DNA from 2 places in the Burkholderia sp. Tr-20390 genome. Region 1 is predicted to be linked to the other one. Evidence: predicted binding sites of a transcription regulator. Region 1 holds the regulator's gene; the other holds the start of a gene.
What was found. Region 1 encodes LexA, which represses DNA repair genes until DNA is damaged. Its sites were predicted from a motif close to ACTGTATNNNNATACAGT; they were not measured.

Region 1 (4,401 bases):
AGCATTTTCAGCGTGGTGGTCTTGCCGGCGCCGTTCGGCCCGAGCAGGCCGTAGCATTCGCCGGCCTGGACGGTGAAGGACAGGCCGTTGACGACGAGCTTGTCGCCATAGTGCTTCTCGACGTTCCGGAATTCGATCGGTGCAACGGACATGGGCATGTTGTCGTTGTAGGCGGCGCGGAAGCGTTCCGCTGCCGGATGCGTGGCCGGTTTACGAACCGATCGGACGATTGCGTGTCACACGGGCATGACCGAAGCGCACGACGCCGGCGCCTGATGGCCCGCTGGAGTACGAACGGGCCATTCTAGTGCATCGGCTGCGTCTCTTCAGGGCATGCCTGCACGGTGCGATGCATGGTCGCACCGATCGTGCACTGCATCATCGCGCACGAGCCGAGCGGGGCGAATCAGCGTTTTCCATCCCTTGCGTCCTGAATTGCGGCGCACCATGATGAATGCGTAGGCTCGGTGTTGTGACAGGGAGGTTTCATGGCTAGCTACAACAAGATTTTGCTGTGTTACGACGGCACGCTCGAAGGACGCAAGGCACTGCGTTGCGGCGCCAATCTCGCGATGGACCTGAAGGCCGAGACGCATTTGCTGTCGGTGGTCGACATGCGCTCGAGCATTGCACAGAGCGCGGGTCTGCTGACCGACGTCGCGTGCGGTCGGTTCGAGGAAACCGCGCGTGAAATCCTGCAGGAAGGGGTGAACTGGCTGCGCGAGCGCGGCGTGCAGGCCGAAGGCCATTTCGCGTTCGGCTATCCGATCGACGAAATCGCGAATCTCGCGACGGAGCTGAAGGCCGACCTCGTCGTCGTCGGCCATCGGTGCCGTAGCGGGTTGTCCAGATGGTGGATGGGGTCGGGCAACACGCAACTGCTCGATCGCGTGAACTGCAGCATTCTGGTTGCGTGTTCGTCGGCGCAGGAGCAGAAGGAAGAAATCGCGCGGGAGCGTGAAGCGGCCACGGCGAACGGCAAATGATCCAATGATTCGATGACTGCCTGACCGGCGAATCGCGCCGGTCGGGCGTCGTGCCGCGTCCGTGGGGCGGGCGCTGACCGCGGCCACTCAAGACCGCTCAAGCGTGCAGGTCGATCGCGGACAACTTCCACGAGAACAGGCCGAAGCGGTGGAATATCGCCGCATAGCGCGTGCCATCGGCACTGCGCTGGTAGGTCACGACGAATTCATCGATATTCCGGTAACCGGCGCTGGTTTGCTGCTGGTGCGGCACATGCGTTGTATCGACCGGGCTGGCCGGTGCGGCAGCGGCGGATGGCGGCGATGACGCAGCGGTAGCGGCCGTGTTGCTACCCGGAGCGGCTGCGCTTGCCGGAGGAGTCGGATTGGCCGCCGGCGTATTGCTGCCTGGCGGCAGATTCGACCATTCCGGTGGACGCTCACCTGGATTGCCACGCGGTGGCAATCCGCTCATCAGCGCGGCTACGCCTTCCGGAGTCGCGTACGCATCGACCAGCGGGCCGATCAGTGCCGACCCGATCAGCGCGCCGATCACCGCGAACGGATTGTTCTTCTTCACCGCGTCGATCCGGCGCATCAATTCTTCCGTGACCTGCTGCTTCAGGCTGATGCGCAGCGACGGGAAATCGACATATTCACTGATGGCCTGCGCATCGCGCGCATCGATCGCCGTTTTCAGGCGACCGAGCGCGACGTACGGCGACGCGTAGGCATAGCCGATCGCCGCAACGATGGCGACGGCCATCACGACGATCAGCACGGGTTTGAGCCGCCATGCGCGGCCCGAAGATCCGGTCACGTTGCCTCCGGTGCGGGGATGCTCCGCAATCAGAGACCGCCTGGCGTGGCCGATCGTTCCTCTGCAATGCAGCGATCGATCATCCGGCACACGGCATCGATCGTGCCGACCATGATCAGGCGCGAACGGCCGTGATAGACGCGCACCGGTGCACGGCGCGCGGGTTCGGCGTGATTCAGGCCGGCGTTCAGCGATACCCGCGCGAAAGCGGGGAGCGCCGACGGCAGCAGGGACGCCTGCCGTTCGACTGCGACTTCTTCTTGCACAGGCGCGGCCGCGGACAGCGGTGCGCAGGGCGTGCGGCCGCGCAGGTGACGCAGGCGGCCGAATTGACGGAAAGGCAGCAGACGGGCAAGGCGTTCCATGATGTTCTCCTCAGCGAGACGGAATGTCAGAGTTCGCCCGAGCGAATCAGCCCGACGGCGATGCCTTCCAGCGCGAATTCCGCGCTGCCGGCCTTGACGAAGATGTTTTCGTAATCGGGGTTCTCCGCGATCAGCTCGAGACCGCCAGGCCGGCGCATCAGGCGCTTGACCGTGACGTCGTCGCCGAGACGCGCGACGATGATCTGGCCGTCCTTTGCTTCCGTGCGCTTCTGCACGGCGAGGAGGTCGCCGTCGAGGATGCCGGCGTCGCGCATCGACAGGCCGCGCACCTTCAGCAGGTAGTCGGGCTTGCTGGAGAATAGCGCGGGATCGCACGCGTAATGCTGCGAGATGTGCTCCTGCGCAAGGATCGGGCTACCGGCCGCGACGCGGCCGACGAGCGGCAGCGACAACTGCATCAGGGCGGCATGCGGCAGCGTGAACTGATGCGGGGCATCGTCGATGCCGAGCAGGCGGATGCCGCGCGACGCGCCGGCGGCCAGCTCGATCACACCCTTGCGCGCGAGTGCGCGCAGGTGCTCCTCGGCCGCATTCGGCGAGCTGAAGCCCAGTTCGGCCGCGATCTCGGCACGGGTGGGGGGGAATCCGGAGCGCTCGATCGCGCGACGGATCAAGTCGAACACTTGCTGCTGACGGGCGGTGAGTTTGGTCATGGCTCAACTGTATGGATAGACAGTGAGCTGTATTTTTATACAGTAGTCCGCGAATTTCAAGTGTTACGTGAGGTTCGACGCGATCGCGCCGGTTCCGACGCGATTTCACGACGCCCGGACGCCGGTTCATCTGCCACAACCGTCCATCCCGTCTGCGTTAGCACTTTTGAGTATTAAAAAATAAGGAACGATTATTTTTAATCATGTAACCCGTTCGTTAGACTGGCCCGACATCGCAATACCGACAACACTGGAGAACCAAGGATGGGCAAGCGCAATACGGGGCTGGTGGGCGGAGTGGGCCGCCTGATCGCAACACTCGCGCTGGGCGCGGCGGCGGCGCTGGGCGTCGCGACGCACGCACAGGCCGATACGACCTTCCTGAACGTGTCGTACGACCCGACGCGCGAGCTGTATCAGGACTTCAACCAGGCGTTCGGCAAGGAGTGGAAGGCGAAGACGGGCGAGACCGTCAACTTCAAGCAGTCGCACGGCGGTTCGGGCGCGCAGGCGCGCTCGGTGCTCGACGGCCTGCAGGCCGATGTCGTCACGCTGGCGCTCGCATACGACATCGATGCGCTCGCGAACAAGGGGCTCGTCAACAAGGACTGGCAGAAGCGCCTGCCCGACAACGCGTCGCCGTACACGTCGACGATCGTGTTCCTGGTGCGCAAGGGCAATCCGAAGGGGATCAAGGACTGGGACGACCTGACCAAGCCGGGCATCTCGATCGTCACGCCGAATCCGAAGACGTCGGGCGGCGCGCGCTGGAACTACCTGGCCGCATGGGCGTATGCGGTGCACAAGCCGGGCGGCAACGAGCAGACGGCGAAGGAATTCGTCACGAAGCTCTACAAGAACGCAGGCGTGCTCGATTCGGGCGCGCGCGGCGCGACCACGAGCTTCGTGCAGCGCGGGATCGGCGACGTGCTGATCGCATGGGAAAACGAGGCATTCCTGTCGGTCAAGGAGTTCGGCACCGACAAGTTCGAGATCGTCGTGCCGTCGGTGAGCATCCTGGCCGAGCCGCCCGTCGCGGTGGTGGACAAGGTGGTCGACAAGAAGGGCACGCGCAAGCTGGCCGATGCGTACCTGAACTTCCTGTACAGCCCGCAGGGCCAGGAGATCGCGGCGCGCAACTACTACCGGCCGCGTTCGAAGAACGTGCCGGCGGAGCTGACGAAGCAGTTCCCGAAGCTGAAGCTGTACACGGTCGACGATACCTTCGGCGGCTGGACGAATGCGCAGAAGACGCATTTTGCGGACGGCGGCGTGTTCGATTCGATCTACAAGCCGCAGTAACGCCATAACGACAGCGGCGCGCCACGATAGCGCGCCGCATCCCCGACGGGCCGCCGGCGCGATTCACTGCGCCGGCGTTTGCGTCGGACCCGTGAGCAGCATCGACCCAGCAAGAGCATCCGATGACGACGTACACCTTTCGCAAGCCGAGCGCGCTGCCCGGTTTCGGCGTGACGCTAGGCATCACGGTGGCCTATTTGAGCCTCGTGGTGCTGATACCGCTCGCCGCCACGTTCCTGAAGACCGCGACGCTGTCGTGGGACCAGTTCGTCACC
Region 2 (4,401 bases), on a different contig from region 1:
ACGATCGCGAGCCCGAGGCCGCTGCCGTCGCCTTCGCGGCCGAGGATCCGGTAGAAGCGCTCGACGACGCGCTCGCGTTCGGCGGCCGGGATGCCCGGCCCCGTGTCCTCGACTTCGAGATGCACGAGCCGCGCCGCGGGCTCGGCGCGCACGCGCACCGTGATGCGGCCGCCGTCCGGTGTGTAGCGGATCGCGTTGTCGATCAGGTTGCCGAGCATCTCGCGCAGCATCACCGGATTGCCGTCGACGTCGAGCGGCCCGTCGTCCGGCGGGTCCGGCGGGCCTTCGTAGCCGAGATCCATCCGTTTCGCGAGCGCGGCCTGCACCCAGTCGCGCACCGCGCGCCGCGCGAGCGTGGCGATCTCGACCGGCTCGAACGTCAGCCCGCTCGCGCGGTTCTCGGCGCGCGCCAGCGCAAGCAACTGCGTGACGAGCCGCGCGGCCTGCTCGGAGCTCGTCGCGATCTGCTCGAGCGAGCGCTGCACGTCGGGCGGGACGGGGTGGCGCAACGCGAACTCGGCCTGCGTGCGCAGGCCCGCGAGCGGTGTCTTCATCTGATGGGCGGCGTCGGCGATGAAGCGCTTCTGCAGCGCCATGTTCTGTTCGAGGCGGGCGAGCAGGTCGTTGAACGACGTGACGAGCGGCTCGATCTCGGGCGGCGCGCGCTGCGCCTCGACGGGCGACAGGTCGTCGGGCCGCCGCGCGCGGATGTGCGCCTGCAGCGCGTTGAGCGGCGCGAGCCCGCGCGACAGCCCGAACCAGACCAGCAGGATCGCGAGCGGCAGGATCACGAACTGCGGCAGGATCACGCCCTTGATGATGTCGTTCGCGAGCGCGTTGCGCTTGTCCAGCGTTTCGCCGACCTGCACGAGCACGGGCTGCGGGCTGCCCGCTTGCGGCAGCGCGACGGTCGTATACGCGACGCGCACGTCGTTGCCGCGCAGCAGGTCGTCGCGGAACATGACGACGCCTGGCGGCGGGCGGTCCTCGTCGCGCGGCAGCGGCATGTCGGCTTCGCCCGCGACCAGCTCGCCGCGTGTGCCGAGCACCTGGAAGTACACGCTGTCGACGTTGTCCGCGCGCAGGAAATCGCGGGTCTGCTCCGGCAGTGTCAGCTCGGCGACGCCGTTCACCGGATGGATCTGCCGCGCGAGCACATAGGCGTTGGTCTCGAGCGCGCGGTCGAACGGGCCGTTCGCGATCGTCTTCGCGACCAGATAGGTGACGGCGATGCTCATCGGCCACAGCAGCAGCAGCGGCGCGAGCATCCAGTCGAGGATTTCGCCGAATAGCGAGCGCGGGCGCGGCGCCTCGGGCGCATCGGTTTCGTCGGGCGGCGCGAACGGGTTCTCGTAGCGCGCGTCGCGCGCCTCGTCGGCGGCCGACGACGGCGCGCCGGTCGGATGGCGGGGATGGGCCGGCGTGGCCATCGCGGCGACGCCCGGGTTCAGCGCAACGGCGTGCCGGCCACCGCGGGCTGGGGCGCTGCCGTGTCGGCCGGCGCGGCGGGCGCGACCTTCTCGAGGCAATAGCCGAGGCCGCGCACGGTCGAGATCCGTACGCCGCTGGGTTCGATCTTCTTGCGCAGCCGGTGCACGTAGACTTCGATCGCGTTGTTGCTGACTTCCTCGCCCCATTCACAGAGATGGTCGACGAGCTGCTCCTTCGACACGAGCCGGCCGATCCGCTGCAGCAGCACCTCGAGCAGGCCGAGTTCGCGGGCGGAAAGGTCGAGCACGTGATCGTTCGCATACGCGATGCGGCCGACCTGGTCGAACGCGAGCGAGCCGTGGCGCACGACGGTCGGGCCGCCGCCCGCGCCGCGCCGGGTCAGCGCGCGCACGCGCGCCTCGAGCTCGTTGAGCGCGAACGGCTTGGCCATGTAGTCGTCGGCGCCGAGGTCGAGCCCCTTCACGCGCTCGTCGACGCTGTCGGCGGCCGTCAGGATCAGCACGGGGAGGTTGGAATTGCGGGCGCGCAGGCGCTTGAGCACGTCGAGCCCGGGCATTTTGGGGAGCCCGAGATCGAGGATCAGCAGGTCGAATGTCTGCATCGACAGCGCGGTATCGGCGTCGACACCGGTCTTCACGTGGTCGACCGCATAGCCCGATTGGCGGAGTGACCGGGTGAGGCCGTCCGCGAGTATGCTGTCGTCTTCCGCGATGAGAATTCGCATGGTGCTGACCGATGGCCGGCGGGGCGTTCGCGCCGGCCGGCTGTCTCCGAAGTTATTCGTGTACAACGCTCTGCATTGCGGGCTTGCACAAAACACTGTTTTTTTATACAGTGTCTGCATTCGTGGGCAGCGCTTGAAAGTGGGCGCGCCTCTAACAGACGCTGCTCATCATAGCAAAGGACGATTCATGGAAGATAGCAAGAAGGGCTCCGGGATGACCGCCGAGAAGAGCAAGGCGCTGGCCGCCGCGCTTGCCCAGATCGAAAAGCAGTTCGGCAAGGGCTCGATCATGCGCATGGGCGACGGCGAGGCGACCGAGAATATCCAGGTCGTGTCCACGGGCTCGCTCGGTCTCGATATCGCGCTCGGCGTCGGCGGCCTGCCGCGCGGCCGGGTGGTCGAGATCTACGGTCCGGAATCGTCCGGTAAAACCACGCTCACGCTGCAGGTCATTGCCGAACTGCAGAAGATCGGCGGTACGGCGGCGTTCATCGACGCCGAGCACGCGCTCGACGTTCAATATGCGGCGAAGCTCGGCGTGAACGTGCCGGAGCTGCTGATCTCGCAGCCGGACACCGGCGAGCAGGCGCTTGAAATCACCGACGCGCTGGTGCGCTCGGGCTCGATCGACATGATCGTCATCGACTCGGTCGCGGCGCTCGTGCCGAAGGCCGAAATCGAAGGCGAGATGGGCGATTCGCTGCCGGGTCTGCAGGCCCGCCTGATGTCGCAGGCGCTGCGCAAGCTGACCGGCACGATCAAGCGCACGAACTGCCTCGTGATCTTCATCAACCAGATCCGGATGAAGATCGGCGTGATGTTCGGCAACCCGGAAACCACGACGGGCGGTAACGCGCTGAAGTTCTACTCGTCGGTGCGTCTCGACATCCGCCGGATTGGCTCGATCAAGAAGAACGACGAGGTGATCGGCAACGAAACCCGCGTGAAGGTCGTCAAGAACAAGGTGTCGCCGCCGTTCCGCGAAGCGATCTTCGACATCCTGTATGGCGAAGGCATTTCGCGTCAGGGCGAGATCATCGATCTCGGCGTGCAGGCGAAGATCGTCGACAAGGCCGGCGCCTGGTACAGCTACAACGGCGAGAAGATCGGCCAGGGCAAGGACAACGCGCGTGAATTCCTGCGCGAGAATCCGGAAATCGCACGCGAGATCGAGAACCGCATTCGCGAATCGCTTGGCGTGGTCACCATGCCCGATGGGGCAGGCCAGGACGAAGCCGAGGCGATGGACGAAGAAGAGTGATGGTCGGGCGCCGAGGTCAGGCTGGCGAGCCGGAGGAGAGCGACGCGCCCGAAACGGCGGGTCGCTCCGGCCGGCGAGCCGGATCCTCGGGCGCCGATCGGCGGGGCGCAGGCAGCAATGCCGCGAACCGCACCGCGACGAGGGCATCCGACGATGCCCTCGTTTCATTTGAGATTGCCGCACCGGACGATCCGTTCGACGACGATGAATCGTTCGATGCGCACGACCGCTCCCGCCGTCGTGTTTCCGGTGTCAGCTTCCCGGGTGATCGCGCAGCCGATGTATCGGCGCCGGCCAGGGAAGATGTCTATACGCGCAGCAGCCAGCATCCGCGCCGCACACGTCGCGCGCCGGGTGCTTCTTCCAGCACTGCATCAGGTGACGCTCCGGGCGCGACCGAGCGCAAGTCATCGAAGCCTCTGCGATCGCTGAAGGGCCGCGCGCTCGGCTATCTATCCCGCCGTGAATACAGTCGCACGGAACTCGCGCGCAAGCTCGCGCCCTACGTCGGCGAAGACGAATCCGTCGATCCCGTGCTCGATGCGCTGGAACAGGAAGGCTGGCTGTCCGATGCGCGCTTTGCCGAGAGTCTCGTGCATCGTCGCGCGTCGCGTGTCGGCGTCGCACGCATCGTCAGCGAGCTGAAGCGTCATGCGGTGGGCGACACGCTCGTCGAAGAGGTGAATGCGCAGCTCCGCGAGACCGAATGGGCGCGTGCACAGGCGGTCTGGCGCAAGAAATTCGGTGCACTGCCGCAAACGCCGGCCGAGCGTGCGAAGCAGGCGCGCTTTCTCGCCGCGCGTGGCTTCTCGAGTGCGACCATCGTGAAGTTGCTGAAGGTCGGCGACGATTTCCTGGTCGACGACTGACCGCGCCGATCGCGCGCGTGGCGCGCGATTTTGCTGCATCGCAACCGCTTCCGGACAGGCGGGAATACCCGCCGTTGCGTCAAACTGTCTCAAAT

Region 2: the regulator LexA is predicted to act here: its motif matches at 2,271-2,288, upstream of recA (recombinase RecA).

Annotation. Positions count from the first base shown of each region.
Region 1 is NZ_JAAGPC010000027.1:52,342-56,742, forward strand. Features, by position in the region: gene nodI (nodulation factor ABC transporter ATP-binding protein NodI) at 1-152, opposite strand, end outside; gene G3N98_RS10805 (universal stress protein) at 489-986, shown strand; gene G3N98_RS10810 (DUF2939 domain-containing protein) at 1,084-1,785, opposite strand; gene G3N98_RS10815 (hypothetical protein) at 1,815-2,150, opposite strand; gene lexA (transcriptional repressor LexA) at 2,177-2,824, opposite strand; gene G3N98_RS10825 (sulfate ABC transporter substrate-binding protein) at 3,089-4,126, shown strand; gene cysT (sulfate ABC transporter permease subunit CysT) at 4,249-4,401, shown strand, end outside.
Region 2 is NZ_JAAGPC010000037.1:42,959-47,359, forward strand. Features, by position in the region: gene G3N98_RS13120 (sensor histidine kinase) at 1-1,430, opposite strand, end outside; gene G3N98_RS13125 (response regulator transcription factor) at 1,448-2,176, opposite strand; gene recA (recombinase RecA) at 2,364-3,437, shown strand; gene recX (recombination regulator RecX) at 3,437-4,306, shown strand.